DNA from 2 places in the Caulobacter sp. GW456-12-1-14-TSB4 genome. Region 1 is predicted to be linked to the other one. Evidence: predicted binding sites of a transcription regulator. Region 1 holds the regulator's gene; the other holds the start of a gene.
The links. The regulator HrcA, encoded in region 1, represses chaperone genes, less so after heat shock. The targets are predictions, from matches to a motif close to GTTAGCANTCNNNNNNNNNGANTGCTAAC.
Positions count from the first base shown of each region.

Region 1 (14,820 bases):
GGCCTGGGACAGCAGGGCGCCGGACTCCGCCAGCCGCGCTTCCAGGGCGTTCAGCCAGGTCGCGTCGGGCGCGCTCCCGCTGTCGGCCGCGTCGGTCAACAGCCGCATGCGCTCGCGCTGGGCCTTGTCATAGGCATTGGCGTTGGTCGCGTGGCCAGGCTCGCCGGCGAAGACCAGGCGGTCGAAGAACCGCCGGCGCTCGGAGGCGGCTTCCAGGAACAGGCGATCCTGGGCGGGCGTCAGCCAGATCGGCCGGACGTGATCGGCCAGACGCCCTGGCGACACGGTCTCGCCCTCGATGCGAACGGTGCGGCGGGCGGCGCCGCCCTGCTCCACCCCGGTGCCGATGCGGACAGGGGCGTCATCCCCGCTTTCGACCTCGGCGGCCACGGCCCAGGCCCGGCCCACGGTTTCACCCGGCATCCGTCGTCCCACCTCGGCCATGCTGGAGCCGCGCAAGCCCTTGCCAGGGGTCAGCAGGCTGATAGCCTCGAGGAGATTGGTCTTGCCGGCCCCGTTGGCCCCGAACAGGTAGACGCTACGCCCCTCGGTCTCGAGGCGAGCGCGCTCGTACGAGCGGAAGTCCGTCAAAGTCAGGGAAAGCAGTGCGGCCGACGCCATGGCGCGTTCTTAAGCGGTGTCGCCGGCCGACGCTACTCAGCCCATCTTGTAGCCGCAGAGCTTGTTGCCATCCAGGTCGCGGAAATAGGCGAAATAGACCTTGGGCATACGCGCGCCCGGCGCGCCCTCGTCCGTGCCGCCCAGCTCCAGGGCCTTCGCGTGGAAGGCGTCGACCTCCTCGACGGTGTCGAAGGCGAAGCCGCCCATCATGCCGTTGCCGACGCAGGCCGGATTGCCGTCATACGGCCCCAGCACCCCGAACATGGCGCCGTCGCCACGATAGAGCCGACCGCCCGACGGGTGCTCGTACAGCGGCTTGAAGCCGATCGAGCCCAGCAAGGCGTCGTAGAACGCCTTGGCCTTCTCCAGGTCGTTCGAGCCGACCGTCACGTAGTTCAGCTTGGCCATGAGCCACCTCCCGTTTCTTATTCAAACGGACGTTCGCACGGCTCAGTACCCGAGCGCCACCCCGTCCTTGCGCATCTCGGTGGCGGCGGCGTAGCGGCCAGGCCAGCGCTCGATGGCCTGGTAGCCGCCATAGCCGCCGGCTTCCGTCTTCAGGGTCCAGCCGATCGTCTCCAGCGCCTTGCGGGTCTCGGCCGGCACACCGCTCTCCAGGTCGAGCACGGTGATGTCCTCGGCCGCGACGCCCGTCGGCTCCGGCGAGCCGCCATGGTGCCAGCGCGGGGCGTCGCCGGCCTCCTGCACCCCTAAGCCGAAGTCGACCATGTTGCTGATGATCTGGGCCTGGCCCTGGGGCTGCATGTCGCCGCCCATCACCCCGAACGACAGCCACGGCTGGCCTTCGCGCAGGGCGAAGCCCGGGATGATCGTCTGGAACGGCCGCTTGCCCGGCGCGAAGATGTTGGGATGGCCGTCGGTCAGGGCGAACAGCTCGCCGCGGTCCTGGAACATGAAGCCCAGGCCGTCCGGCGACAGGCCCGAGCCCATGCCGCGATAGTTCGACTGGATGATCGACACCATCATCCCGTCCTTGTCGGCCGTGGTGAAATAGGTGGTGTCGCCCTTGCTGGGCGCTTGGCCCGGATAGGCGGGGGTCAGAATCTTGTCGGGCCGGATCAGCTTGGCGCGCTCGGCCGCGTAGTCCTTGGAGATCAGCCAGTCGATCGGCGACTTGTAGAAGTCCTGGTCGGCGTAGAACCGGGCACGGTCCTCATAGGCCAGGCGCTTGGCCTCGACGGCGTGGTGGATGGCCTGGGCCGACTGGAAGCCCATGCCCTTCACATCGAACTGTTCCAGGATGTTCAGCAGCTGCAGGGTCGCCAGGCCTTGGGTGTTGTCGCCCAGGGCGCAGACCTCGACCCCGCGATAGGGGCTCTTGTGGACCTTGGTCCAGACGGCGCGGTTGGCGGCAAGGTCGGCCTTGGTCATCCAGCCGCCGATGCGCTTGAAATAGGCCTCGATGGTCGCGGCGATCTCGCCTTCGTAGAAGGCCCGGCCGCCGCCTTCGGCGATCATACGGTAGGTCCTGGCCAGGCGCGGGTTCTTGAACACCTCGCCCTCGGCCGGCGTCTTGCCGTTCGGGGCCCAGACGGCCTTGAAGTTCTCGACCTCCTCGATGCCCGAGGAAGGGTTGGTGAAGCGGCGATAGCTGCCCGCCAGGTAGTAGGCGACGTTCTGGGTGACCGGATGGCCTTCCTCGGCGTGGCCGATGGCCGGGGCGAACAGGTCGGCCCACTTCAGCTTGCCGTAGCGCTCGTGCATCTCGCGCCAGGCGTCGACGGCGCCAGGCACGCTGACGCTGACCGCGCCGAAGGATGGGATCTTACCGTTCTTGGCCCGCGCGCGGACGGTCTCCAGGGTAAGGGCCTTGGGCGAGCGACCCGAGCCGTTCAGGCCCATGACCTGCTTGGTCTTCGGGTCCCACAGCATCACGTAGCAGTCGCCGCCGACCCCGCACGAGACCGGCTCGACCAGGCCCAGCACCGCATTGGCGGCGATGGCGGCGTCGGCGGCCGAACCGCCCTTGCGCAGCATGTCGATCGCCGCCTGGGTGGCCAGCGGATGAGCGGTGGCCGCCGCGCCGTGGATCCCCCACGCCGCCGAGCGCGAGGCCCAGGTCGCCCCGTCCACCCGGTCGCCGCCATGGACGTCGGGGCGCTTCAGGTTGGGATTGGGACCCGCCAGCAACTGCGACTGGGCGGCGGCCTGCCCCGCGAAGGCGGCGGCCGGCAGGGCGGCGAGGAAGGTACGACGACGCATGACAGAACCCCCAAAAGCAAAACGGGCGCCGATGGCGCCCGTCTCTTATTCAAAATCCGCGGATCAGACCCGCAGCGGCATCAGCACGTACTTCACGCCCGGATCGACCGGATCGACCACCAGGGTCGGGCTGGCCGGGTCGGCGAAGCGGAACTCGGCCTGCGGGCCGGCGATCTGGCCGCAGACGTCCAGCAGGTAACGAGCGTTGAAGCCGATCTCGAAGGGCTCGCCGTCGTAGTCGACCTCGACCTCTTCGACGGCCTGGCCGGCTTCCATGTTGCGGACGGTCAGGGTGATGCGGCCCGGCTCGATGGCCAGCTTCACCGAGCGGCTCTTCTCGGCCGAGATGGTGGCGACGCGGTCCACGGCCTTGGCGAAGAGGTCGTTGTCGAGCGTCAGGATCTTGGCGTTGTCGCGCGGGATGACGCGCAGATAGTCCGGGAAGGCGCCGTCGATGACCTTGGAGGTCAGAGCGGCCTGGCCGAACTCGAAGCGCACCTTCTGGGGCGAGAGCTGCAGGTCGACCGTCTCGCCGGCCGATTCCATCAGGCGACGGGCCTCGGCGATGGTCTTGCGCGGGATGATCACGCCCGGCAGGCCGGCGGCGCCTTCCGGCGCGGGCATCTCGGCCAGGGCCAGGCGGTGACCGTCGGTGGCCACGGCGCGCAGCTTCACTTCGCCGCCCTCGTTGACCGTGTGGACGTAGAGGCCGTTCAGGTAATAGCGGGTCTCTTCGGTCGAGATCGCGAAGCGCGTCTTGTCGATCAGACGCATCAGCTCGTTGGTGTCGACCGCGACGCGGCTGGATAGCCCGTCGCTGCTCATCACCGGGAAGTCGCCGGCCGGCAGCACCGGCAGGTTGAAGCGCGAGCGACCGGCCTGGATGACCAGGCGCGGGTCGTCACCGCTGAAGGTCAGCGAGACGTCGGCGCCGTCGGGCAGCTTGCGGACGATTTCGTAGAGGGTGTGGGCCGGCGCCGTGATCTGGCCGGGGACGTCGATCTGGGCGAAGCCCTCGTCGATGATCTCCATGTCCAGGTCGGTGGCCGAGAAGGACAGGCGATCGCCTTCGGCCGACAGCAGGATGTTCGACAGAATCGGGATCGTGTTGCGGCGCTCGACGACGCTCTGCACGTGACTCAGCGCCTTCAGGAGCGCCGCCCGTTCGATGGTAAGCTTCATAGTCGGTCCAGATCGCGCGGTCGGCCGATGGAATCGACCGCTACCCCCGTTGAGAATGGACCGCCGACATTATCGCAATGCGCGAACGGGGAAAGGGGGCGCGGCGGTCATTTCCGCGCCCCGAAGTCGTAAAGTCAGGCTTTCGTGTCGAACGAGCCGCCCGAACCTTCGCCATCCGCGCCGGCGCCGGCATACGGGTTGGCGGCGCCGCCCGAGGCCTCACCGCTCGACGGCCCCGTCGAGCCCTTGGCCGCCACGGCGACCATGGCCGGACGCACGAGGCGACCCATCAGCTCGTAGCCGGCCTGCAGCAGGCTGATCACGCCGCCGGCGGCGACGTCGGTCGCCGGCTGCTCCATCACCGCCTGGTGCAGGTGCGGGTCGAACTTCTCGCCCTTGGCCGGGGCGATCTGCTTGAGGCCATTGCGCTCGAAGGCGCCTTGCAGCTCCTTCTCGGTCATCTCGACGCCGATGATGAAGTTCTTCACCGCCGCGTCGGTCGAGTCCTTGGGGCTGTGGGCCGTGGCGCGCGACAGATTGTCGGCGACGCCCAGCAGGTCGCGGCCGAACTTCTGGATCGCATAGGCGCGCGCGTCGTTCATCTCGCGCTCGGCGCGGCGCTTGGTGTTTTCAGCCTCGGCGGCGTAGCGCAGGGCTTGCTCCTTCAGAGCGGCCACTTCCAGCTTAAGCGCCTCGATCTCTTGCGACGCGTCGTCGGCCTCAAAGGCGACGTCTTCAGCCGGCGTTTGCTCGTCGGTCATCTCGTACAGTCCTTATCCATCCATCATCCGCCCCAGCACCCGGGCGGTATAGTCCACCAACGGAATGACTCGAGCGTAGTTCAATCGGGCCGGCCCGATCACGCCGATCGCGCCCAGCACCTTCTGTCGGCCCGTCATATAGGGCGCCGCGATCACCGAGGAACCCGAAAGCGAAAAGAGCCGCGTTTCCGCCCCGATATAGATGCGCACGCCCTCGGCGTCACGGACGTCGTCCAGCAGGCCGATCAGCTGGCCCTTCTGCTCCAGATCGTCGAACAGCTGGCGCACGCGGTCGATGTCCTCGCGGGCCCGGGCGTCGGCCAGGAGGTTGGCCTGTCCCCGCACGATCAGCGAGCGCGCGTCGCCCTCGCCGCCGCTCCAGGCGGCCAGGCCGTCCTCGACCAGGCGGGCGGCGGTCTCGTCCAGCTGGCGGCGGGCGGCGCCCAGCTCGACATCCATCTCGCCGCGGGCTTCGGTCAGGGTGCGGCCGCGCAGGCGGGCGTTGAGGAAATTGCCGGCTTCCTGCAGGGCCGAGGGCGTCACGCCGGGGGCCTGGCGCATCAGCCGGTTCTCGACCTGGCCGTCCTCGAACACCATGACCGCCAGCACCTGGCCGCCGCCGAGGGGGACGAACTCCACGTGCTTGACCCCGCCCTCGCGGACCGGGGTGACGACGATGCCCGCACCGCCGGCCAGGCCCGACAGGACCGAGCTGGCCTCGGCCAGGGCCTCCTCGAACGAGCGGCCCTTCACGGCCAACCGCGCCTCGATGGCGCGCTTTTCCTCTTCGCCGATGTCGCCGACCTCGAGAAAGCCGTCGACGAACATCCGCAGGCCGGCATGGGTCGGCATCCGGCCGGCGCTGGTGTGGGGCGCGTCCAGCAGGCCCAGCTGCGCCAGGTCCTGCATGGTGTTGCGGATCGAGGCCGGCGACAGGGCCAAGCCGCCCCGGGAAATGGTGCGCGAGCCGACCGGCTCGCCGGTCTCCAGATACGACTCCACGACCCGGCGGAAGATGTCGCGGGCGCGGCTGTCCATCTCGCCAAGGCCCGGCGCGGGGACGATCGGACCAGGGAACAGATGAGTCATGCTCTAAAGGCCATGGGGCGTGTCGTTTGGGTCCCGGTCGGCGGACAAAAGGAGTCGGCCTCTTTCAAGGTCCGCTCGCAATAGGATAAGCGCCACCCACAGACATTCAAATAGCCCTGAGATCAGGAGTCTCCCATGCGTCCGTCCGAACGCGCCCCCGACCAGCTGCGCGCCGTCACGCTGGAAACCGGCGTCAACCGCTACGCCGAAGGCTCGTGCCTGATCAGCTTCGGCCACACCAAGGTGCTGGTCACCGCCACGGTGGAAGAGAACGTCCCCGGCTGGATGCGCAACAAGGGCGCCGGCTGGGTCACCGCCGAGTACGGCATGCTGCCCCGCGCCACCCACACTCGTGGCCGTCGTGAAGCCGCCGCCGGCAAGCAGACCGGCCGCACGCAGGAAATCCAGCGCCTGATCGGCCGCAGCCTGCGCGCCGTCGTCGATCTCAAGGCCCTGGGCGAGCGCCAGATCAGCCTGGACTGCGACGTCATCCAGGCCGACGGCGGCACCCGCACCGCCGCCATCACCGGCGCCTGGGTCGCCCTGCGCCTGGCCACCAAGTACCTGCTGGACGAAGGCGTGCTGAAGACCGACCCGATCCTGGGCCAGGTGGCGGCCGTCTCGTGCGGCGTGTTCAACAACGTCCCGGTGCTGGACCTCGACTACGAGGAAGACAGCAACGCCGAGGCCGACAGCAACTTCGTCCTGACCGGCGGCGGCGACATCGTCGAGATCCAGGCCACCGGCGAAAAGCGCGGCTTCTCCCGCGCCGAGTTCGAGACCCTGTTCGGTCTGGCCGAAAAGGGCATCAACGAACTGTTCGCCATCCAGCGCGCGGCGATCGAGGGCTAGGCTCAAGGCCGCACTTGCCTGAACGGGGTGTCGGTCCCAGATTCCAGTCTTAAGGATTAGGAGTTTCGCGTGCCCACCCCGTTCGAAGGCCATGAAGTCGAAGCCCGCCTGCGCCCGTCGGCGGAGGCCTATCGCTTCGACCTGGACCAGGCGCTGGCCTCGATGGTCGCCCTGGAAGCCACCGTGCCGCCCGACGCCTATACGGCCGGCATCCTGGGCACCGAGCGCGTCGGCAACGGCGTGGTCGTCGGCCCCGGCGGCCTCGTCTTGACCATGGCCTATCTGATCACCGAGGCGGAAGAGGTCATCCTCACCCGCAACGACGGCCGTCGCGTGCCGGCCCACGTGCTGGGCCTGGACGTCCGGTCGGGCCTGGGCCTGGTGCAGGCGCTGGAGCCGCTGGACCTGCCCGTCATGACCATCGGCTCGGCTCGCGATCTCGACACCGGCGACGCGATCATCGCCGCTGGAGCCGGCGGCCGCGCCCACGCCGTGGCCGGCAAGGTCCTGGCCCGCATGCCGTTCGCCGGCTACTGGGAATACCTGCTGGACGACGCCATCATCACCGGCCCGGCCCACCCGCACTGGAGCGGCGCGGCCCTGATCGGTCCCAAGGGCGATCTCGTCGGCCTCGGCTCCCTGACCCTGGAAGGCCGCGACAACGAGGGCCTGGCCCGGCCGATCAACATGTTCGTGCCCGCCGAACTGCTGCCGCCCGTCCTTGACGAGCTGGCGCGCGGCAAGAGCCCGCACCCGCCCCGGCCGTGGCTGGGCGTCTTCGCCCAGGAGACCGAGAACCACGTCATCATCGTCGGCATCTCGCCCAAGGGTCCGGCCGCCCGCGCCGAACTGGCGGCCGGCGACCTGATCCTGGCCGTCGACGGCATGCCCGTCTCGACCCTGGCCGAGTTCTACGAGTCGATGTGGAGCCTGGGCGACGCCGGCGTCAGCGTGCCGCTGAAGATCCGCCGCGAGGGCGACGTCTTCGAGGTCGAGGTCCGCTCGATGGACCGCGCCAGCCTGCTGAAGAAGCGACGCCTGAACTGATGACCAAAGGCCCCTGGGACCAGCCCGACACTCCGCCGCCTGTCGCGGGATCGCCCCGACCGTCAGCGGAGGTCCCGCGCCACCGGCTGTTCCTGTGGCTGGGCCTGCTGGCCGCCGTCGGGGTGTTGGCGTTCGCCTTGGCGCACGCCTATCCCGAGGCGATCCAGACGGGCGAGGACAAGGCCAATCTGGCGCTCAAGCTGGGCTTCGTCGTGCTGGTCTCGACCGCCCTGCTGCGCGGCCTGCAAGGCTCGATCGGCCAGCACCTGAAATATGTGGCGATCTGGACCGCCATCATCGCGGTCCTGACCCTGGGCTACGCCTATCGCGCCGAGCTTTCGGAGATCCCCCGCCGCGTGCAGATGGCCTTCAATGTCGGCACGCCGGTGCAGGTCGGCGAACGCACCCTGGTCGTGCCGCAGGGCGAAGACGGCCACTATGTCGTCGATGGCCTGATCAACGGCCAGCGCGTGCGGTTCATGGTCGACACCGGCGCCACCGAGACGGTGCTCAGCCCGGCCGACGCCCAGCGCATCGGCGTCCCGATCGACACCCTCAACTACGGCTACGAGACCGAGACGGCCAACGGCAAGGGCTATAGCGCCGCCTACGACGCCACGACGCTGGAGATCGGCTCGATCAAGCTGGAAGGCTTCCGGGTGATGGTCAACAAGGCGCCGATGAGCGGCTCGCTCTTGGGAATGAGCTTCCTCAAGCGCCTGGACGCGTTCGAGTTCCGCGACCGCCGGATGATCCTGAAATGGCGCGAGGACGGCAAGGGGCGCGCCGTCTAGCGCACCCCTCCCGACGCACGTTTTAGCGCGGCTGCGGCGGGGCGACCCAGCCGTCGGCGTTGTCGATATAGGCCTTGCGGCTGACCTTGTCGTACAGGCAGAGCTTGGCGTTGTTGGAGCCGCGCGACTTGTCGGACACCAGCACCGCGACCTTACCGACGCGGTCGTCGAAGCCGATGATCGGCGACGGCCGGGCGTTGCGGTAGCCGGCGGCGGCGACGCAGCTGCGGGTGACCCGCTGATTGAACTCGGCCCAGGCGCCCGGGCTGGAGGCTTGGGCGGAAGCGGCGGCCGCCACGGCGGCGACGGTCAGGGCAGAGGCGAAGAGTACACGGGTCACGGACAATGGCTTTTCCTAAGATGGCGAGGCCCCCGCCTCACCGTTGGAAACGCCGTGATTCCCTGGGCGGTTTCGTGACGCGGCCGAGCTTTACGCCTCTTCGTCCTCGTCGTGGCTGTCGGCCGGGCCATATTCGAAGGTCAGCAGGTCGCCGGGCTGGCACTGCAGTTCGCGGCACAGGGCGTCGAGGGTCGAGAACCGCACGGCGCGGGCCTTGCCGGTCTTGAGGATCGAGAGGTTGGCGATCGTCACCCCCACGCGGTCGGAGAGCTCGGTCAGCGACATTCGGCGGTCGAGCAGCACGCGGTCGAGGTTCACGCGGACGGGCATGCGGGGATCGCTCCGGATCAGATCGTGAGTTCGGCTTCACGGCGAAGGCGGGCGCCCTCGCGGAACACTTCGGCCAGGACGAAGACCACCAGCACCGAGAACCAGGCGGTCAGGGTGAAGCTGTCGTCGATGACCTTGGCCTTGGGGGCCAGCCAGCGGGCCATGCCCGAGAACACGTAGCGCCCGACTTCCAGGCCCGCGAGGACCAGGCCGATCAGGCGCAGGCGCACCACATTGTCGGGGTGGAAGGGGTCGCCGGCGGTCAGGGTGGCGAAGATCTTGCGCAGGCGCTCGACGATGACCATCCAGCCGCCCAGCAGCAGCGCCCAGGCGGCCAGGGCGCCGGCGAACAGCGGACCGTCGCGGCTGATGGCCTCGACGGCGTCACTGATCGGCAACATCGAGGCGAGCAGTTCGGGATTGAAGCTGAACAGCAGGGCGACCAGCGTGAACAGCGACAACAGACTGACGAAAATCCACAGGCCGACGTAGATCACGTCGAGGATGATCTTCAGAAAACTCGATACGGAGCCTGGGCCCAAGGCGCGCATGGCTGCATCCCCCCGACAGCGACGCTAAGCAAATTGCCCCGCGTCGCGGCGGGCGTCAAAAATCCAGCCTCTGGCCCCAGAAAACCCAGAGAATCCTTGGCGCGCCTTAGAGCGTCTGCACCACGAAGGCCACGGCCGACACCGGCACGGCCACGATGAGCGCGGCGGTGATGACGGTCATGAGAACCTTGTCGGCGATGCTGAACAGGCGGGCGGCGGACATCTTGTTTTCCAGTTTGAGAGACGTGGACGGGGTCGAGCCATTCGGCCTCTATCCACAGGCTCAACAGATAGGCTGCGATTCCGGTTCCGCCAATCTTGTTTATCGAGAAACGATATTAAACTCTTGTAACGATGCAAGCTCGCCCGGAACAGTTGCCGTTAGGTCACAGTGGCGTGGGTGGCGGCCATCGACGGGCGCTGGGCGACCCGCTCGTACCAGGCCGCCAGCACCGGCCGGCCAGTGCGCCAGGCGCTGACTTGGCGCACGTCCTGATAGGCCAGTTGCACTGCCACGGCGATCTCGCCGATCCCGAAATGCGCGTCCGAGAGCCCGCCCTCGACCACCGCCGTCTCGAACAGATCGAGGGCGGCGTTGACGGCGCGCAGCTGGCGCTGGAACAGGTCCTGGCGGTGCTCGGCTTCGGGGCGCATCCGTTCGCGGACAATCAGCACCGAGGCGTCGCCCATCCCGTCGGCGGCGGCCTCCAGGGTCAGGGCCCGGCGGCGGGCCGGCTGGACATCCGGGATCAGGCGCGGCTCGGCCAGGCCGTCGACATAGTCGGCGACGACGCTGGAATCGAAGACCGTCTCCCCGTCGTCCAGGATCAGGGCCGGGACCTTGCACAGCGGGTTCTGGGCGCGAAGGCCCTCGTCCGCGAACGGCGCGACGACCTCCAGCGTGAAGAGATCCGTCAGGCCCTTTTCCAGCGCCAGAATACGAACCTTGCGCGCAAACGGTGAAATTGGGGAGTAAAGGAGCCGCATTGGAATCTGTTCTCGGGAGATGTCGGATGGCGCTGAAGCTTGAAATGGGATCGAAGCTCGTGGCCGCCACCCACAATCCGGGCAAGGTCCCCGAGATCACCGCCCTGCTGGACGGCCGCTTCGAGATCGTCACCGCCGGCCAGCTCGGCCTGCCCGAACCGGACGAGACCGAAAGCACCTTCGTCGGCAACGCCCTGCTGAAGGCCCGCCACGCCGCCGATCTGTCGGGCCTGCCGGCCATCGCCGACGACAGCGGCCTGTCGGTCAAGGCGCTGGACGGCTCGCCCGGCATCTACTCGGCCCGCTGGGCGGGGCCGACCAAGGACTTCGCCATGGCCATGGGCAAGGTCGAGGAGCGGCTGGAGGCGACGGCGTCCGACGACCGTTCGGCCTGGTTCACCTCGGCCCTGGCGGTCGCCTGGCCGAACGGCCCGGCCGTGGTCGTCGAGGGCCGCGTCGACGGGACCCTGGTGTTCCCCGGTCGCGGGACGCGCGGCTTCGGCTACGATCCGATCTTCATCCCCGAGGGCGAGGCCCTGACCTTCGGCGAAATGGAGCCGGTGGCCAAGGACGCCATGAGCCACCGCGCCCGCGCCTTCGCCAAGCTGAAGGCGGCGCTGTTTGACTGATCCAGTCGGCGTTTACGTCCACTGGCCGTACTGTTCGCGCATCTGCCCTTATTGCGACTTCAACGTCGTCCGCGATCGGGGCAAGACGCAGGAGCAGGCGGACCTGGCCGACGCCATCGTCGCCGACCTGATCGCCCAGCGCGAGCTTACCGGCGAGCGGACCTTGCTATCGATCTTCTTCGGCGGCGGCACGCCCTCGCTGATGGACCCCGTCCAGGTCGCGCGGGTGATCGACACCGCCAAGCGCCTGTGGTCGCCCGTCGCCGATCTGGAGATCAGCCTGGAGGCCAATCCGACCGACGCCGAGGCCGACCGCTTCACCGCCCTGGCGGATGCGGGCGTCCAACGCCTGTCATTGGGCGTCCAGGCGCTGGACGACGCGTCCCTCAAGGCGCTGGGCCGCAACCATGACGCCGGCGCGGCGCGGCGGGCGATCGCGGCGGCGACCAAGGCCTTCCCGCGCCTGTCGATCGACCTGATCTATGCCCGCCCCGGCCAGACCGACGCGGCTTGGCGCGCCGAGCTCGCCGAGGCCATCGCCCTGGGTCCCGAACACGTCTCGCCCTACCAGTTGACCATCGAGCACGGCACCGCCTTCGACCGCGCGGTGGGGCGCGGGACCCTGGTCGTGCCCGACGAGGACTTGGCCGCCACGCTGTTCGAGACCACCCAGGAGCTGCTGGAGGCCGCCGGCTTCGACGCCTATGAGGTTTCCAACCACGCCAAGGGCGCGGCCGCCCGCTCGCGGCACAACCTCGTCTACTGGCGCGGCGTCGACTATGTCGGCGTCGGCCCCGGCGCGCACGGGCGCCTAGGCCTGCCCGAAGGCCGCGCCGCGACCGTCGCCCACCGCGCCATCAAGGACTACGTCACCGCGGTGAACACCACCGGCGTCGGCTTCGAGCGCGAAATTCTCACCCCCGAGGAAGCCGCCGAGGAGCGCCTGGTCCTGGGCCTGCGCATCGACGATGGCGTCAGCTTCGCGGAGATGGCCCCGCTGGGCCTGGCCCCTGACACGCCGAAAGTCCGCGACCTGGTCGAAACCGGCCTGCTGACGGACGATCGCAACCGATTGCGCGCCACCCGCGCCGGCCGCCTGGTGCTGGACCGGCTGACAGGCGCGCTCGCGACCTGATATGGGTTTTATCCGTCGACCGAAGGACTCCAGCGTTTGAGCCGATTGCTTCCCCCGCCAGCCCTGTCCGACGCGCCCCTGGCGCCCGGCCTCTATCTGGTGGCGACGCCGATCGGCAATCTGCGCGACATCACCCTGCGGGCGTTGGACGTGCTGGCCGGCTGTGACGTGCTGCTGGCCGAGGACACCCGCGTCACCGGCAAGCTGCTGTCGGCCTACGCGATCAAGACCAAGCTGGAACGCCACGACGAGCACGTGGCCGAACGGGCCATTCCGCGCATCCTGGAACGGCTCGAAGCCGGCGAGCGCGTGGCCCTGGTTTCGGACGCCGGCACGCCGATGGTCTCCGATCCCGGCTACCGCCTGGCCAAGGAGGCGATCGCCGCCGGCCACCCGGTGATCCCGATCCCCGGCGCTTCGGCGGCCCTGGCGGCCCTGACCCTGGCCGGCCTGCCGACCGACCGCTTCCTGTTCGCCGGCTTCCCGCCGCCCAAGAGCGCCGCGCGCCGGACATTCCTCGAGGAATTCGCCAACACCCGCGCCACGCTGATCTTCTACGAAGGCGCCTCGCGGGTGGACGACTGCCTGGCCGACATGGCCGCCGTGTTTGGCGGGACCCGTCAGGCGGCGGTCTGCCGTGAACTGACCAAGCTCTACGAGACCTGCATCCGTGGGACGCTCGCCGACCTGGCCGCCGACCCGCGCTTTGAAGCCCCCAAGGGCGAGATCGTCATCCTCGTGGGCCCCGGCAGCGAGAAGGTCGCCACCGCCGATGACGCCGAGGCCGCCCTGCGCGAGGCCATGGCCCGCCTGCCGCTGGGCGAGGCCGCCTCCGAGGTCGCCAAGGCGCTGGGCCTCTCCCGCAAGGACCTCTACCGCCAGGCGCTTGCTTTGAAGGAACAAGCCTAGTGGTCGCCGGCGTCCGCCAAGCCCGTATTCGCAAGGAAAGGGGCGCGGCGGCGCGCAAGCTCGGCCGGCGAGCCGAGGTGGTCGCGGCCCTGTGGCTGATGGCCAAGGGTTACCGCATCCTGGGCTTCCGCCTGGCGACGCCGCTCGGCGAAATCGACCTGCTGGCGCAACGCGGCAAGGTGCTGGCCGTTGTGGAGGTCAAGCAACGGACGACGATCGAGGACGCCCTGGACGCCGTGACGCCGACCCAGCGCGAGCGCCTGCGCCGCGCCGCCGCCCATGTCAGCGCGCACCGCATGGCGCTGCGTGACCTCTCCGTGCGCCTCGATCTGATCGCCCTGGCGCCGGGCCGCGGGCCGCGTCACCTTCCCGACGCCTGGCAGGGGGTCTGATCGATGACCCGCGAGGACGCCGAAGAGATCCTGACCAAGGCCGGCGAAGGCCCGGACGAAAGCTTCCCGCTGTTCGAGGCGGCCCTGGCCTGCGCCGTCCACGACGACCCCAGCCGCAACACCCAGCCCGCCATCGATCTGGCCAAGGACGCCGTAGAGCGCCTGCGCCGCCGCGCCGAGGCCGAGTCGCCCGAGGAGGCCGTCGCCGAGACCCTGGCCGGGGACCTGCGCCTGACCGGCGACGTCCTGACCTACGACCATCCCGACAACGCCGACGTCATCGCCATCGCCGAGCGCCGCAAGGGCCTGCCGGTGGCGCTGGGCGTCTTCTACCTGCACGCCGCCCGCCAAGTGGGGCTGGATCTCTACGGCGTCGACTTCCCCGGCCACTTCCTGCTGCGCATCGAGACCGAGGAAGGCCCGCTGGCGCTGGACCCGTTCAGCGAGGGCCGCGTGGTGCTGCCGTCGGAACTATCTCGCCGGGCCCTGCGCACCGGCCTGATGCCCGACGTCGCCTCGCGGCTGGAGTTGTTGATGGCGCCGATCTCGGACCGCGCCGTGCTGATCCGCCTGCAGAACAACATCTTCGCCCGCGCCCAGCAGGCCAAGGACTGGGTCCGCGCCGAGCGCTCGGCCCTGCGCCGCGCCCTGCTCAATCCCGCGGACCACCGCCCGTGGCTGGATGTCGCCGCCGCCCGCGAAGGCCAGGGCGCCCTGGCCGGCGCCCTCCAGGCCCTGTCCCGCGCCCAGACCCTGGACGGCGGCGCGGCCATCGCCGCCCGCGCCCAGCGGGAGCGCGTCCGCCTGCGGCTCAACTGATCGACAGCGGTTCTGGACCTGCGGATCAGCCGCAGACCGAATCCCCTCAACGACGCCAAAGCCAAGCTTGAGCGGTTTTCCGCGCAAATCGCCCCCTCTGAGCGGCGAACCGCCGCGCGGAATTTCGAGTCCCGGCGAGCCGAAATCTCGATTTCCCCA
Region 1 covers NZ_JBWKZF010000027.1:26,630-41,449, reverse strand. The annotation lists gene recF (DNA replication/repair protein RecF) at 1-621, opposite strand, end outside; gene AC07YH_RS20860 (VOC family protein) at 658-1,029, opposite strand; gene AC07YH_RS20855 (gamma-glutamyltransferase family protein) at 1,072-2,844, opposite strand; gene dnaN (DNA polymerase III subunit beta) at 2,908-4,026, opposite strand; gene grpE (nucleotide exchange factor GrpE) at 4,161-4,787, opposite strand; gene hrcA (heat-inducible transcriptional repressor HrcA) at 4,800-5,876, opposite strand; gene rph (ribonuclease PH) at 6,012-6,728, shown strand; gene AC07YH_RS20830 (S1C family serine protease) at 6,798-7,775, shown strand; gene AC07YH_RS20825 (retropepsin-like aspartic protease family protein) at 7,775-8,569, shown strand; gene AC07YH_RS20820 (hypothetical protein) at 8,592-8,909, opposite strand; gene AC07YH_RS20815 (helix-turn-helix domain-containing protein) at 9,000-9,239, opposite strand; gene AC07YH_RS20810 (DUF2975 domain-containing protein) at 9,257-9,790, opposite strand; gene AC07YH_RS20805 (hypothetical protein) at 9,897-10,013, opposite strand; gene AC07YH_RS20800 (glutathione S-transferase N-terminal domain-containing protein) at 10,172-10,777, opposite strand; gene rdgB (RdgB/HAM1 family non-canonical purine NTP pyrophosphatase) at 10,804-11,406, shown strand; gene hemW (radical SAM family heme chaperone HemW) at 11,399-12,541, shown strand; gene rsmI (16S rRNA (cytidine(1402)-2'-O)-methyltransferase) at 12,578-13,450, shown strand; gene AC07YH_RS20780 (YraN family protein) at 13,450-13,842, shown strand; gene AC07YH_RS20775 (SirB1 family protein) at 13,846-14,661, shown strand.

Region 2 (14,820 bases), on a different contig from region 1:
CCCCTCGTCCAGGGTCTTGGCGATGGCTTCGGCCAGAGCGTCGTCCTGACGTCGCCGGGCCGCGTCCATCTTGGGCTGGCCGGTCTGGCACGGATTGTAGGCCATGCGGCCGAGGACAAGCTGGCGCACATCCCCCCGCATCCAGGCCTCGGCCTTGGCGCGGTCCTTATCGCGCTCCACGATCTTCCGGGAGATCGAGTTCAGGCAGGTGAAGTCGTCCGACCTCGCATCCCGCATGGACAGACGGAAGGCCGGGATCAGGCTTTCGCCGACGAGCGAAACCTTGGCGTCCAGCTTCCGGGCGTGGGTCAGCAGGCGCAGCGTAGGGTCAAATCTCGGCGGGTTGGCCGTATAATTCATCGAGAACGCCGCCGCATCCGGCTTCATCGAACCGATACTGGCGGGGTCGGCGCGCGCGATGCGCACAGCCTCCGCGAAATAGTTGTAGTCGTCCGGCGCCAGGCGATCGACCCAGGGCCGGCTCGTCGTCGTGTCGTCCGGGGAAATGCGGACGGTCGGGTTCGCATCCGCGTAGATCAGCCGGCCGCCGCGCCCCAAGCGACGCTCGAAGACGCCGCTGTCCCAGCGATCGTCGCCTTTGAAGCCTACGCGCATCAAGCCCAGGACCCAGACCTTGGCGTCGCCCTTCGAGACGCTCCACCAGGCCGGTCCGGGGGTGCGGGCATTGACGACCAACGCCTCGACCATGGTCGGTCCGCTCTGGGCGGCGGCCGCCAGCGGCGCCGCCAGGATCGCCATCGCCGCCATCAAAGCCGCTTTCATCCGCCCCTCCACTCAACCTCTAGTCAAGCTCGGCGGTTGTGCGGCGCGCGTCAATCCCCCGGGGTGACCACGGTGAAGCCCTTGGCGCGCAGCTGATCCAGCACCCCGTCCTGGGCCAGCAGCGAACGCAGCTCGATCACCGCCACGGCCTTGCCGGGCTTCTTCAGAGCCGTGGTGATGGCGCCGACGGCGTCGTCTTGGCCCTCCTTGAACTGGTGGGCGATCCAGGGCGTTGAGGCCAGGCAGCGCTGATAGCCACGCTCGGCCGAGACCACCTGGCGCACCTGGCCCTCGGCCCACTGCTCAGCGATCTCGCGAACGCCGGCCAGGCCATTCTCGGCCTCCCTCAGGCCCGCATCCAGGCACAGCGCCTGCAGCGGCTGGGGCGCCTCGGCCAGCGACTTGACCATGCCGATCAGATCGTAGTCGTCCAGCTTCTTGACGTGCGGCTGGACGGCGACCTGCTTGCTTTTGGCCAGGTCGCGGATGCGGTCGGTGAACTTGCCCAGGGAAATCGAGACGCCATCGCCACCCCGGCTGTTGGCGACAACGAAGCCCGCCAGGGCCGGCTTGAGATCGTCATACTCGGCGAGCGGCTTGCCCCGGGCCTTCAGCTGCGCCTCCAGGCGCGCGCGCAGGTCGGGCGGCAGGGTGTCGCGCATCGGCGTGGCCATCTTGAACTGTTTGCCCTTGCCGGGGATCAGGGCCAGCAGGCTCAGGATTCGCACCTCGGGCTGCTGGCCAATGATCAGCACATTGGCCCCGTCCAACCGGCGACGCAGCACCGAGTCGTCAAAATCCAGCTTGTTCGGCGTGAACGCCGGCATGCCCATCACATAGACCGTGGTGTCGCCGTCGCTGACCTTCCACCAGGCGGGACCCGGCAGGCGGGCATTGACGATCAGCTCCTCGACCAGGTTGGCCTGGCTGTCGACCGGCGTCAGATCGACCGGCTTGGTCTGGTGGATCGAGACCTCGTTCTTTCCCTGCGCTTGGGCCTGAGCCAAGGCGGAGCCCCCGCACAGCAGCGAAAGGGCAAGGCCGGCGGCGGCGAAACGGCGAAGGGTCACTATCTGTCTTCCTCGAACGGCGGCGGAATCGAGCTAAACTCGTCCGTCTTCGTTCGTTGGCCGATCGACGTCAGGTCGGTCAACTTAAGGAGTTGCAATGCTGGAGCTTGCCCGTGCTTGGGGGCTTCCGCCTGCCTCGTGAAAGTCCGTGTCATGCCTATCCGTCGCCTGCCGCCCGAAACCGTCAACCGCATCGCCGCCGGCGAGGTGGTCGAGCGGCCCGCGAGCGCCATCAAGGAACTGGTCGACAACGCCATCGACGCCGGCGCCACGCGGATCGAGGTCGAGGCCCACGGCGGCGGCCTGACCCGCATCCTGGTGGCCGACGACGGCTGCGGCCTGTCGGCCGAGGAACTCCCCGTGGCCATCGAACGCCACGCGACCTCCAAGCTGGCCCCCGACGAGGACGGGCTGTGGGACCTGCTGCGCATCCACACCATGGGCTTCCGGGGCGAGGCCCTGCCGTCGATCGGCTCGGTGGCGCGGCTGACGATCAGCTCGCGGGCCAAGGGCGCGGCCGACGCCCATTCGATCCTGGTCGAGGGCGGCAGCGTCGGCGACGTCGCGCCGGCCGCCTTCCCCGGTCCGCACGGGGCGCGGATCGAGGTGCGCGACCTGTTCTACGCCACGCCCGCGCGCCTGAAGTTCATGAAGTCCGAGCGCGCCGAGTCGCTGGCGATCACCGAGGAGCTCAAGCGCCAGGCCATGGCCAATGAGAGCGTCGGCTTCTCGCTGGACATCGACGGCCGCCGCATCCTGCGCCTGCCGGCCGAGCATCCGGGACCGCAAGGGCGCCTGGCGCGCCTGGCCGCCGTGCTGGGCCGCGACTTCCAGGACAACGCCATCGAGATCGACCAGGTGCGCGATGGCGTTCGGCTGTCGGGCTTCGCGGGGCTTCCGACCTACAACCGTGGCAACGCCGCCCACCAGTACCTGTTCGTCAACGGCCGGCCGGTGCGTGACCGCCTGCTGCAAGGCGCGCTTCGCGCCGCCTATGCCGATTTCCTGGCGCGCGACCGCCACCCGACGGCGGCGCTGTACGTGACGCTCGACACGTCCGAGGTCGACGTCAACGTCCACCCCGCCAAGGCCGAGGTGCGCTTCCGCGATCCGGCTCTAGTGCGCGGCCTCATCGTCGGGGCCCTGCGTCACGCGCTCGCCGGCGCCGGCCACCGCGCCTCGACCACCGTGGCGACCCAGGCCCTGGACAGCATCCGCGCCCAGCAGAGCCCGTTCCCGGGGTATCAGCCGCAATACCAGCCGGGTCCCTCGCCCGCCGGCTTCTCGGCCTGGCGCGAGGGCGGCTGGACGCCGCCGACGCAGCGACCGATGGATCTGCCGGGGCTGAACGAGGTGTCGGCGCGCGTCGAGCCGTCGTTCGGCGGCGAGCTCGCCGAGGTGGTGCGCGAGGCCTATACCTCCGTCGCCTTCGAGGACCGTCCGGCGCAGGACTACGCCCACGCCGCGCCGTTCGACCCGGTCGACTTCCCGCTGGGCGCGGCCCGGGCCCAGGTGCACGAGACCTATATCGTCGCCCAGACCCGCGACGGCATGGTCATCGTCGACCAGCACGCCGCCCATGAGCGTCTCGTCTATGAGCGCATGAAGGGCGAGATGGCGACCGGCGGCGTGGCCCGCCAGACGCTGCTGCTGCCCGAGGTGGTGGACCTCGATCCGGCCGAGGCCGAGCGCGTGATCGCGCGGTCCGAGGAGCTGGCGTCGCTGGGTCTGGTGCTCGAAAGCTTCGGCCCCGGCGCGGTGCTGGTGCGCGAAACGCCGGCCCTGCTGGGCAAGACCGACGCCGCCGCCCTGGTCCGCGACATCGCCGACGACCTGGCCGAGAACGGCCAGGCCCTGGCCCTGAAGGAACGGCTGGAAGAGGTCTGCTCGACCATGGCCTGCCACGGCAGCGTCCGCGCCGGCCGCCGCTTGAACGGCGCCGAGATGAACGCCCTGCTCCGCGAGATGGAGGCCACGCCCCACTCGGGCCAGTGCAACCACGGCCGCCCGACCTATGTGGAGCTGAAGCTGGCCGATATCGAGAAGCTGTTCGGGCGGCGGTGATAGATGCTCCCCCTTTGGGGGAGCTGTCGGCAAAGCCGACTGAGGGGGCGTCGCCGGCTTATGCCGAGCTAGCCCCCTCCGGCCCTCTGGGCCACCTCCCCCAGAGGGGGAGGATCGTTTAGCGCTTCGCCGCGAACACACGCATCGCTTCGGCCAGATACTCCGTCAGCCCCGGCGCGATCGCCTCGTAACGCGCCGTGAACTCCGGGCTGTCCACGTACAGCCGCCCCAGACCCGTGAACGCGTCCGGGGTCGGCTCGCGGTTCCAAGACTTGGCGATCCAGGCCCAGTGTCGGCGCATGATCGCCGCCACCGCGTCGCTGTCGGCCGGCAGGCCTTGGCTCAGCGCCTTGGCCATGTCGTGCTCGATCGCCACGCCTTCCTGCTGGAACCCGGCCCAGTCTCCCTTGCCCCAGCTCTTCATGCCTTCTTTCGAGTGGGCGATCTTCTCGGCCATGCCGTCGCCATAGCGCTCGACCAGCTCGGCCTCGTGCCGGGCCTGCTTCTCCGGGTCGAAGCCCACGAACATCTGCTTGTCTTCCATCGTCTCGTCTCCTTTGAGGTCGGCGAGGGTGCGGTCCACGACGTCCACCAGCCTGGCGTAGCGCTCGGCCTGCGCCGCCAGGCGTTCGCGATGGTCGCGAAGCGCGGCGGCGAGGTCGAAGGCCGGATCGTCCAGCGCGGCCTGGATGTCCTTCAGCGGAGTCTCCAAAGCGCGGTGGAACAGGATCTGCTGCAGGCGCAATAAGTCCTGGCGGTCATAGTAGCGATAGCCGTTGGCCCCGACGGCGCGGGGCCGCAGCAGGCCGATGGCGTCGTAGTGATGCAAGGCCCGCACCGAGACGCCGGACAGCTTCGCCATCTGTTTGACCGTGTAGACGCTCACGCGGACCGTTCCCTCTTTCGATGGACGGATCAGTCAGGTCTGACGTGGCGTGAGGGTCAAGCGGGTCGCAACAAATTCCACGTCCAGGGCGTTCGGACCCGAAACCGGAGGCTCTCCCATGGAAGTCCGTCGCGGCCGCCTGATCGACCACATCCACCTGCGCGCCAAGGACCTGGAGGCCACCAAACGCTTCTACCGGGCGGTGCTTGAGGCCATCGGCGTGCCGTTCAATGAGGACGACACCCACCTGGACGCCGACGAGCTGTGGATCGACGCGGGCGAGCCGGCGACGCACATCCACCTGGCCTTCCAGGCGCGCGATCGCGAGACGGTCGAGCGTTTCCACAAGGCGGGCCTGGAAGCCGGTGGCCGCGACAATGGCGGGCCGGGCGAGCGGCCTTATCATCCAGGCTACTACGCCGCGTTCCTGTACGATCCGGACGGCAACAATATCGAGGCGGTGTTCCACGGCCCCAGCCAACGCTCGGCCGAGAGCGTGGTCTTCACCTTCGAGATGCCGAAACCTTAAGCGGCGTTCGCCGCCACCAGGACCGCGCCGTCAGGGCTGGCGACCGGCTTGTCCAGGAACTCGGTGACCGCCGGGCCGCGCACGAGGGCGATGCCGGCCGCCTTGCAGGCTTCCAGCTCGACCGCCGAGGAGACATTGGCCACGGCCTGGCCGACTTCCTTGGCGACGTAGGCGGACTTGCGCTCGACGAACTTCAGGATTTCCTTCAGCCGGTCGTGCTCGGTCTCGCCGTTCAGGACCAGGGTGATGGTGTCGACCAGTTCGGGCGGCAGCCCCTGGATCGGGAAGGTCGGGTCGGTGACCTGGACATCCATCCGCGAGAAGCTGCCGTTCAGGAACAGGCGCATCTGCTGCAGCATGCCGATCGAGGCCTCGCGCGGCGTGGCGTAGATGGTGGCGGTCAGGCGCGGCCGCTGGTCCAGCGGGTAGCGCGACAGGCGGCTCTTATAGGCCTCCTGCGAAGCCGGGGTGGTCAGGTTCCAGAAGCCGAACGGCACGAAGATCTCGCCGAAGGCGGCGGTCTTCAGGGCCGCCTGCGTGTCGGTCAGGCAGACCAGGTCGCGCTTCAGCAGCTTGCCGTCGTCCTCGGGCGGCGGACCGATGAGGTCCGAGCGCATGGCGATGGCGGAGCCGACGAAGGTCCCCTGGATCAGGTCGTGGACGCCCCACCAGCCGGTCTCGGCCGGCGGCGGCGGGGCCGAGACCTTGGCGGCGGCGGCGGCAGGCTTGGCGGCCGGCGCGGGCGCGGCCTTGGCCGGTTCCGGCGCGGCGGGCGCGACGACAGGCGGGGCGGCCTCGGCGGCGACCGGCGGGGCCGGCTCGGCGAGGGGGACGGTGGAAACCGGGGCGGCGGCCTTGGCGGGACGGTCCGGCGCGACGGTCGTGGTGGCGGTCAGGCCCTGCTTCTTGGCGCTGGCCTTGTCCTCGGCGAAGGTCTTGGCTTCGGCGCGGGTGCTGGGGCGCGGCTCGACGCCGTCGGCGGTGACCACGTGGACGCGGCCGGCCGGGCCTTCATAGCCCTCGCCCGCCATCAGGCCCGCGAGTTCGGCTTGGGTCAGGGCGGCGAATTTCAGGACGGCCTGCTCGTCGCCCTCGAAGGTCATCAGCGCGATCTGGCCGATCGGACGGCCGGGGAAGAGCACCTTCTCCAGCTCGGCCGCCAGGGCCTGCATCTCGGTGGGATCGAGGGTCTCGACGCGGTTGTCTGCCAGGACGAAGGCCATCGGCGCCACGGCCCCGCACTTGCGCGGCTTACGCCAGCGGGCCTTCAGGAACGCGTCCGCGACGCCCTGAGCCTTGTGCTTAGGGACTTCACCCGGCTGGCTTTCACCAACGGTGAACAGAATACGCAGGCAACAGATGGCCGTCATGAGTCCCGACCATAGCGACGGAAACTTTTTGAACGGTTACAACCGTCGGGATAACGGTGTTTTATTTCGCGCCGCAGCCAAGCTTAGACGAACGTCTCGCTAAGGCGGAATTCCAGGCGCTCGCGGATCGCCGGCCAGTCGTAGTCGGTGATCGAGAACACCGCCGTATCACGGATGTGGCCGGTCCAGGTGACCTTGTGATTGCGCAGGACGCCTTCCTTGCTGGCCCCCAGCTTCTCGACGGCGGCCTGGCTGCGGGCGTTGCGGACGTCGATGTTGAACTCGACGCGGATGGCGCCGGCCTTCTCGAAGGCGTGGGCCAGCAGCAGGCGCTTGCTCTCCGGATTGACCGGACCCGAGCGGGCGTCGGGGTTCAGGAAGGTCGAGCCGATCTCCAGCCCGCCATGCAGGCGGCGGATGTTCAGATAGCTGGACGTGCCGATGATCTTGCCGTCCGACAGCCGGCGGATGGCGTAGCCGATGCGCTCGCCGCGGTCGGTCTCGCCCTGCAGCGAACCCCAGAAGTCCTCGAACCCTTCGCCGCAGCCGTTGACCGACATGATCTCCCAGCTGGCGGGATCGCAGTCGATGGCGCCCTTCAGTTCGTCGCGGTGATCGATGGTGATCGGTTCGAGCCGCACGTAGCGGCCCTGCAGGATGTCGGCGGTCAGGTTCAGCATGGTCCCGTTGTCCGACAGGCTTGCCGCCCGCGTCAAGCCGGTCTACAAACACTTCAAACAAGCGTTTGACACATACAGAACCGGGCAGAGGGAACGACCATGGACTTCGATATCTCCCCCACGCAGCGCGCCTTCCTGGACCGCGTCACCGCGTTCATGGACGAGCACATCGTTCCGGCGATCCCGGTCTATGAGGCCGAGATGAACGTCCTGGGCGCCGAGCGCTGGAAGGTCGTGCAGGTCGTCGAGGAGCTGAAGGCGAAAGCCAAGGCCGCCGGCCTGTGGAACTTCTTCATGCCGCCGCACAGCGGCCAGACCCATGTCGACGACACCTTCCAGTTCGAAGGCGTGCAGCTGACCAACCTGGAATACAGCCTGATCGCCGAACAGCTGGGCAAGGTCGGCTTCGCGTCGGAAGTCTTCAACTGTTCCGCGCCCGACACCGGCAACATGGAAGTGCTGATGCGCTACGGCACGCTGGCGCAGAAGGAGAAGTGGCTGCGCCCGCTGATGAACGGCGAGATCCGCTCGGCCTTCCTGATGACCGAACCGGCCGTGGCCAGCTCGGACGCCACCAATATCGAGACCCGCATCGAGCGCGACGGCGATCACTACGTCATCAACGGCCGCAAGTGGTGGTCCTCGGGCGTGGGCGATCCGCGCTGCAAGGTCGCCATCGTCATGGGCAAGACCGATCCCGACAACGCCAGCCGCCACCAGCAGCAGAGCCAGGTCCTGGTGCCGCTGGACGCGCCGGGCATCGAGATCGTCCGCATGCTGCCGGTGTTCGGCTATGACGACGCCCCGCACGGCCACGCCGAGGTCATCCTCAAGGACGTGCGCGTGCCGATCGAGGACGCCCTGCTGCTGGGCGAAGGCCGTGGCTTCGAGATCGCGCAAGGGCGCCTGGGTCCCGGCCGTATCCACCACTGCATGCGCACCATCGGCACGGCGGAAGTCGCGCTGGAGAAGATGTGCAAGCGCCTGATGAGCCGCAAAGCCTTCGGTAAGTACGTCTCGGACCACTCGGTGTGGGAAGAGCGCGTCGCCGACGCCCGCATCGACATCGAGATGTGCCGCCTGCTGTGCCTGAAGGCCGCCGACATGATGGACAAGGCCGGCAACAAGTCGGCCCGTCTGGAGATCGCCATGATCAAGGTCGCGGCCCCGCGTCTGGCCTTGAAGATCATCGACGACGCCATCCAGGCCCACGGCGGCGGCGGCGTGACCACCGACTTCGGCCTGGCCAAGGCCTATGCCGGCATCCGCACCCTGCGCCTGGCCGACGGCCCGGACGAGGTCCACCAGCGCACGATCGCGCGGATGGAGTACGGCAAGTACGGCGACCTGGTCTTCAAGCAGAAGGCCGAGAAGGAAGCCGCGCTGCACGTGCCGGGCATCCGCTGATTGGCTCCCTTTCCCCTTGATGGGGGAAGGGTTGGGGATGGGGGTGATCTGCTGAGTTGGCGGCGTCGCGCTGCATCGACCGCCGTAGTCACCCCCACCCCTGCCCCTCCCCCATCAAGGGGGAGGGAGACTTCGCAACTTCCGGGCGGACACTCTCGCCCCGCCGCGTGACACTCACCCGATGAGTCGTCCCGCCCGTCTTCTGCTCGACCGCGCGCCGTCGCCCATCGGCGAGCTGCTGATCGTCACCGACGAGACCGGCGCCCTGCGCGCGCTGGACTTCCACGACCACGAGCCCCGCCTCGACCGTCTGTTGAAGACCCACTACGGCCCGCTGCGCCCCGAACCCGGCGCTGCGCCCGCCGCGATCCGCGACGCCATCGCCGCCTATTTCGCGGGCCAGCTCGACACCCTGAACACGATAGCCTGGGCCACCAACGGCACGGCCTTCCAGCACGCGGTGTGGACGGCGCTGTGCGCGATCCCCGCCGGCCAGACGATCACCTATTCGGAGTTAGCCCGTCGCACCGGCCGCCCGCTGGCGGTCCGCGCCGCCGGCCACGCCAACGGCAGCAACCCGCTCAGCATCGTCGCGCCCTGCCACCGGGTGATCGGCATGGATGGTTCACTGACAGGCTACGGCGGCGGCATCGAACGCAAGCGCTGGCTGCTCACCCACGAGAAAGCGCTCTAAGCCAGCCGCGCGCCCTCGAGCACCACCCGGCCGATCTGGAAGAACGGCAGGCTCAGCGTGACGCCGATCAAGGCGTTGAACACCATCGCGCCGCTGTTGTAGCGCCCGGCCTCGCCATCCAGCGCCGCCGAGATCGCCCGGCCCGCCGCCGCGCCCAGCCAGGCGACGGCCAGCGCCAAGGCCATCGCCGCCCCGATGCGCGGTTGGTAGCCCAGATAGAGCGCCGCCACCCCGTGCGAGGCGATCAGCACCCCACCCAGGGCGCGGCCCTCGGCGAACAGCGGCGGCTTGGGGGTGTCGTCGTCGGCCAGACCCGCCAGGCCCAGCATGGTCTGCGGCCGCGCCAGGATCATGCCGCCCAGGCTGCCGCCGATGACACAGGCCAAGACCGCCAGGAACAGCGACAGGACGTAGCTCGACATGGGCCTTGGAACTCCTGCTGCTATTCCGGCGCGCGGCAGACAGCCTCGACGTTGAAGCCGTCCGGGTCCAGAACGAACGCGCCGTAATAGTCCTTATCGTAATATGGGCGAAGTCCGGGCGGTCCGTTGTCTTTTCCGCCGGATTTCAGCGCCGCCTCGTAGAAGGCGTCGACCTGGGCGCGGGTTTCCGCCGTAAAGGCGATGTGCAGCTTGCCCGAGGTCGGGTCCTGGCCCGCCACCCAGAACATTGGCCGCTCCTTGCCATAGCCCACGACGTCGACGCCGTTGGTGAATTCCTTGGGCACGACATAGAGCTGACGGATGCCCAGCGGCGCCAGTGCGGCGTCATAAAAGGCCGTCGCGCGCTGGTAATCGCTCGTCCCGAGACCCATGTGGTCGAACATCGAAGCTCCCTCCCTGTTAACCCTTCGCGAAAAGTTCGCGGGCGTCGTCCTTGACTCCCCCGAGCCCCCTGCCTAACTCACGCCCGACGTTGGCACTCGATGGGAGCGACTGCTAACAGCGCAGCTCCCCCGGTCCAGCGAACGCTTTATCTGCAACCGTTCCGACGGAGAACACCCATGAAATTTCGTCCCCTGGGCGACCGCGTCCTCGTGAAGCGCGTCGAAGAAGAAACCAAGACCAAGGGCGGGATCATCATCCCCGACACCGCCAAGGAAAAGCCGCAGGAAGGCGAAGTCGTCGCCGTCGGCCCCGGCGCGCGTAACGACAAGGGCGACGTCGTCGCCCTGGACGTCAAGGCTGGCGACCGCATCCTGTTCGGCAAGTGGTCGGGCACGGAAGTGAAGGTCGACGGTCAGGACCTCCTGATCATGAAGGAAAGCGACGTCCTGGGCGTGGTCGAGGGCTAATCCCTCCCGCCTCCTAGACACTTTCTTCCTCGAATTTCCTATTTCAGAAAGGCGCCCTCCATGGCCGCTAAAGACGTTTATTTCGGTTCCGACGCGCGCGACAAGATGCTGCGCGGCGTCAACATCCTCGCCAACGCCGTGAAGGTGACCCTGGGCCCCAAGGGCCGCAACGTGGTCATCGAGAAGTCGTTCGGCGCCCCGCGCTCGACCAAGGACGGCGTCTCGGTCGCCAAGGAAATCGAACTGTCGGATAAGTTCGAGAACCTCGGCGCGCAGATGATCCGCGAAGTCGCTTCGAAAACCAACGACAAGGCCGGCGACGGCACCACGACCGCCACGGTCCTGGCTCAAGCCATCGTCCAGGAAGGCCTGAAGTCGGTCGCCGCCGGCATGAACCCGATGGACCTGAAGCGCGGCATCGACAAGGCCGTCGCCATCGTCGTCGCCGAGATCAAGGCGTCGTCGAAGAAGGTCACGACCAACAGCGAAATCGCTCAAGTCGGCACCATCTCGGCCAACGGCGACAAGGAAGTGGGCGACATGATCGCTCGCGCCATGGACAAGGTCGGCAACGAAGGCGTCATCACGGTTGAAGAAGCCAAGACCGCCGAGACCGAACTCGACGTCGTCGAAGGCATGCAGTTCGACCGCGGCTACCTGTCGCCGTACTTCATCACCAACGCCGACAAGATGGAAGTTCAGCTGGAAGAGCCGCTGATCCTCCTGTTCGAAAAGAAGCTGTCGTCGCTGCAGCCGCTGCTGCCGGTGCTGGAAGCCGTCGTCCAGTCGGGCCGCCCGCTGGTCATCATCGCTGAAGACGTCGAAGGCGAGGCCCTGGCCACGCTGGTCGTCAACAAGCTGCGTGGCGGCCTGCGCGTCGCCGCCGTCAAGGCTCCGGGCTTCGGCGATCGCCGCAAGGCCATGCTGGAAGACATCGCCATCCTGACCGGCGCGCAAGTCGTGTCGGAAGACCTGGGCATCAAGCTCGAGAACGTGTCGCTCGACATGCTCGGCAAGGCCAAGAAGGTCTCGATCACCAAGGACGACACCACGATCGTGGACGGCATTGGCGAGAAGGAAGCGATCGAAGCCCGTATCGCCCAGATCAAGCGCCAGATCGAAGACACCACGTCGGACTACGACAAGGAAAAGCTGCAAGAGCGTCTGGCCAAGCTGGCCGGCGGCGTTGCGGTCATCCGCGTCGGCGGCTCGACCGAAGTCGAAGTGAAGGAAAAGAAGGACCGCGTTGACGACGCCCTGAACGCGACCCGCGCGGCCGCCGACGAAGGCATCGTCCCGGGCGGCGGCACGGCTCTGCTGAAGGCCTCCAAGGCCCTGGCGACCGTCACCGGCGACAACGACGACCAGACCGCTGGCATCGCCATCGTCCGTCGCGCCCTGCAGGCCCCGATCCGTCAGATCGCCGAAAACGCCGGCGTCGAAGGCTCGATCGTGGTCGGCAAGATCCTCGAAAAGGACGACGCGACCTTCGGCTTCAACGCCCAGACCGAACAGTATGTCGATCTGGTCGCCGACGGCGTCATCGACCCGGCCAAGGTTGTCCGCACCGCTCTGCAAGACGCCGCTTCGGTGGCCGGCCTGCTGATCACCACGGAAGCCGCCATCGTCGAAGCCCCGAAGAAGAACGCCGGTGGCGCTCCGGGCGGCGGCATGCCGGGCGGCATGGGCGACATGGACTTCTAATCTAGAAGTTCAGCCTACCGCTGAAAATGAGAAGGGCGGGGCCGCGAGGCTCCGCCCTTTTTCTTTGTCCGCATAACGACGGTCTCACACTCCCGTGACGGGCGAGAACCAAGGCGAAGGTTCGGCGTTAACCTCTCGCTCACACTTCAGGGCATGGAGGCTGAAATGTCGTTCGTGCGTATGTATCCCACCCATCGTCGGCGCCGCGCCCCGCGCACCAATCTCATCGTGGTGGCTGTCTCGGCCTGGCTGGTGCTGGGCCTGATCAGCCAGGCGGCGTTCCAGCTGATCGGCTAGAGCCCCTATCCGTGGGGCCAGGCGAGCGCTACATGCGCTGCCATGTTCCGCCAACGCCCCGACGCCGATCTCATCGTCCAAGGCTGGGTCATCGGCGTGATGGTCGAGGTCCCGGGCGAGCGCATGCCCGTCCGCCACTACTTCGCCGTGGGGAAAGCCGATCGCGCCCAGGCCGAGTGGAGCGCCGTGGACATGGCGATGAACGCCGGCTCGGTGGCCTCGAGCCCCGTCGCCGGCAAGGAGCCCGTCGAGGCCCTGCGCGAGATCGTCGCCTATCGGATGCGCGAGCTGGGCCTGCGGCCCGGCGAAGCCCGCGCCCTGGGCGACAAGAGCCCCAGGCGCTGGCTGTCGCTCTAGGGCTGAGGCCTGAGGTCTGGGTTCATCCAAAACCTCTCATCTCTTTGTCATCCCGGCCGTAGCGAAGCGGAGAGCCGGGACCCAGGGGCAACCGCGCGGGGCTTGGCCCCTGGGTCCCGGACAAGCCCTGCGGGCTTTCCGGGATGACAAGGATTGTGGCTTTGGAACTTAGGGAAGGCTTTTAGTGGCGGCCGCCACCGCAAGCGCTGCAGCCGCCCTTGCCGCCGCCACCGCCATGATAGCCGCCGCCGATGCGGACCGAGGACGACGCCGAGGCTGAAGCCGACGCCGAGCTCGACGCATAGCCACGCGAGTAGCCGCCGGCGGAACCGCCCGCATAGCCGCCACCGCCGGCGAGGCCCGGACCGCCGTAGCCGCCGCCACGTCCGCCCGACTGCGCGCCGATATAGCCCATCGGCAGCGGCGGAGGCTCGACATAGTTGCCCCAGGCCGAGCTGCCGGCCGAACCGGCGTTCCAGCCGCCGCCGGCGCTGTAGCGCGAACCCGAATAGTCATAGGACGAGCGCTCGCGGCTCTCCTCGTAATAGCTGTCTTCATAGCGTTGGCCGCCGCAGGGGCTGCATTGTTGCTGGTAGACCGCGCCGCCGCAGACGTGCGGTTGGCAGCCGCCCTGCTGCGGGACCGGCACATAGACCGGACGATCCACGGGGACCGGACGGTCCACGGGGCGATCGACATAGACATAGACCGGCACCTGGATGATCCGGTCGACCACCTCGCCGCCGGGACCCGAGCAGCCCTGCTGGCATTGCGTGACCGCGGGAACCGGGGTCGGAACCGGACGCTCGACGGGCACGGGAACGGGGCGATCCACCGGCACGGGACGGTCGATATAGACCGGACGATCGACCGGCACTTCCACGCGCTTCTCGACGATCTTCTCCACCGGGCGATCGATGTAGACGGGGCGCTCCACGATCTTCTCGACCGGGACCTGGACCAGCTTCTCGACCGGCACCTCGATGCGCTTCTCGACCACGACCGGGCGTTCGACGATCACCGGCTTCTCGACCACCTTCTCGACGATCTGGGTGGTGGGACGATCGACATAGACCGGCACCTTCCGCTCCACGACGCGATCGACATAGACGACCTTGGTGCGCGTGGTGACCCGTTTTGGCGCATGAACAGCATGGACCGGCGCGCGCTCATAGCCGTCGGCCAACACGGGCGAAACCAGGCTGATGCTGGCGAAAGCGGCCAGAATGGCGATGCGGACAGGGGTCTTGGGGCTCATGGCCGGCCTCGATACGAAATACGGAACGTCCCTCAGCGGGACAGTCCGCCCCTCCGTCGCAAGCCTGGCGCCAAGGCCGCTCCAAGCCCCCTTGGCGAGCGCCGTTCTCTCGGCCATTGTCCGCGCCAAACAAGTGTTTGGAGGGGAAGACGATGGCGAAAATCCTAGCCGCTATGATCCTGACGGCCGGCCTGGCCCTGACCAGCGCGGCCTGCGCCCAGGCGCCGGCCAATATCGCGCCGAACGACTACGGCAAGAAGGACAACTGGCTGTGCCTGCCGGGCCGAGCCGACGCCTGCGCGGTCGACCAGACCACCACCATCGTCCAGGCCGACGGCAAGACCTCGACCGAGGCCTTCAAGCTCGCCGCCGCCCCCGCCTATGACTGCTTCTACATCTACCCAACCGTCTCGACCGATCCGGGCGG
Region 2 covers NZ_JBWKZF010000001.1:1,409-16,228, forward strand. The annotation lists gene AC07YH_RS00015 (TraB/GumN family protein) at 1-783, opposite strand, end outside; partial or broken gene AC07YH_RS00020 (TraB/GumN family protein) at 834-1,896, opposite strand; gene mutL (DNA mismatch repair endonuclease MutL) at 2,007-3,917, shown strand; gene AC07YH_RS00030 (MerR family transcriptional regulator) at 4,036-4,803, opposite strand; gene AC07YH_RS00035 (VOC family protein) at 4,922-5,332, shown strand; gene AC07YH_RS00040 (hypothetical protein) at 5,329-6,702, opposite strand; gene AC07YH_RS00045 (GNAT family N-acetyltransferase) at 6,786-7,382, opposite strand; gene AC07YH_RS00050 (acyl-CoA dehydrogenase family protein) at 7,482-8,789, shown strand; gene AC07YH_RS00055 (methylated-DNA--[protein]-cysteine S-methyltransferase) at 8,971-9,483, shown strand; gene AC07YH_RS00060 (DUF4345 family protein) at 9,480-9,905, opposite strand; gene AC07YH_RS00065 (VOC family protein) at 9,926-10,309, opposite strand; gene groES (co-chaperone GroES) at 10,487-10,777, shown strand; gene groL (chaperonin GroEL) at 10,838-12,481, shown strand; gene AC07YH_RS00080 (hypothetical protein) at 12,647-12,778, shown strand; gene AC07YH_RS00085 (hypothetical protein) at 12,821-13,135, shown strand; partial or broken gene AC07YH_RS00090 (hypothetical protein) at 13,145-13,307, shown strand; gene AC07YH_RS00095 (IMCp domain-containing protein) at 13,317-14,393, opposite strand; gene AC07YH_RS00100 (DUF3089 domain-containing protein) at 14,546-14,820, shown strand, end outside.
Region 2: the regulator HrcA is predicted to act here: its motif matches at 10,398-10,426, upstream of groES (co-chaperone GroES).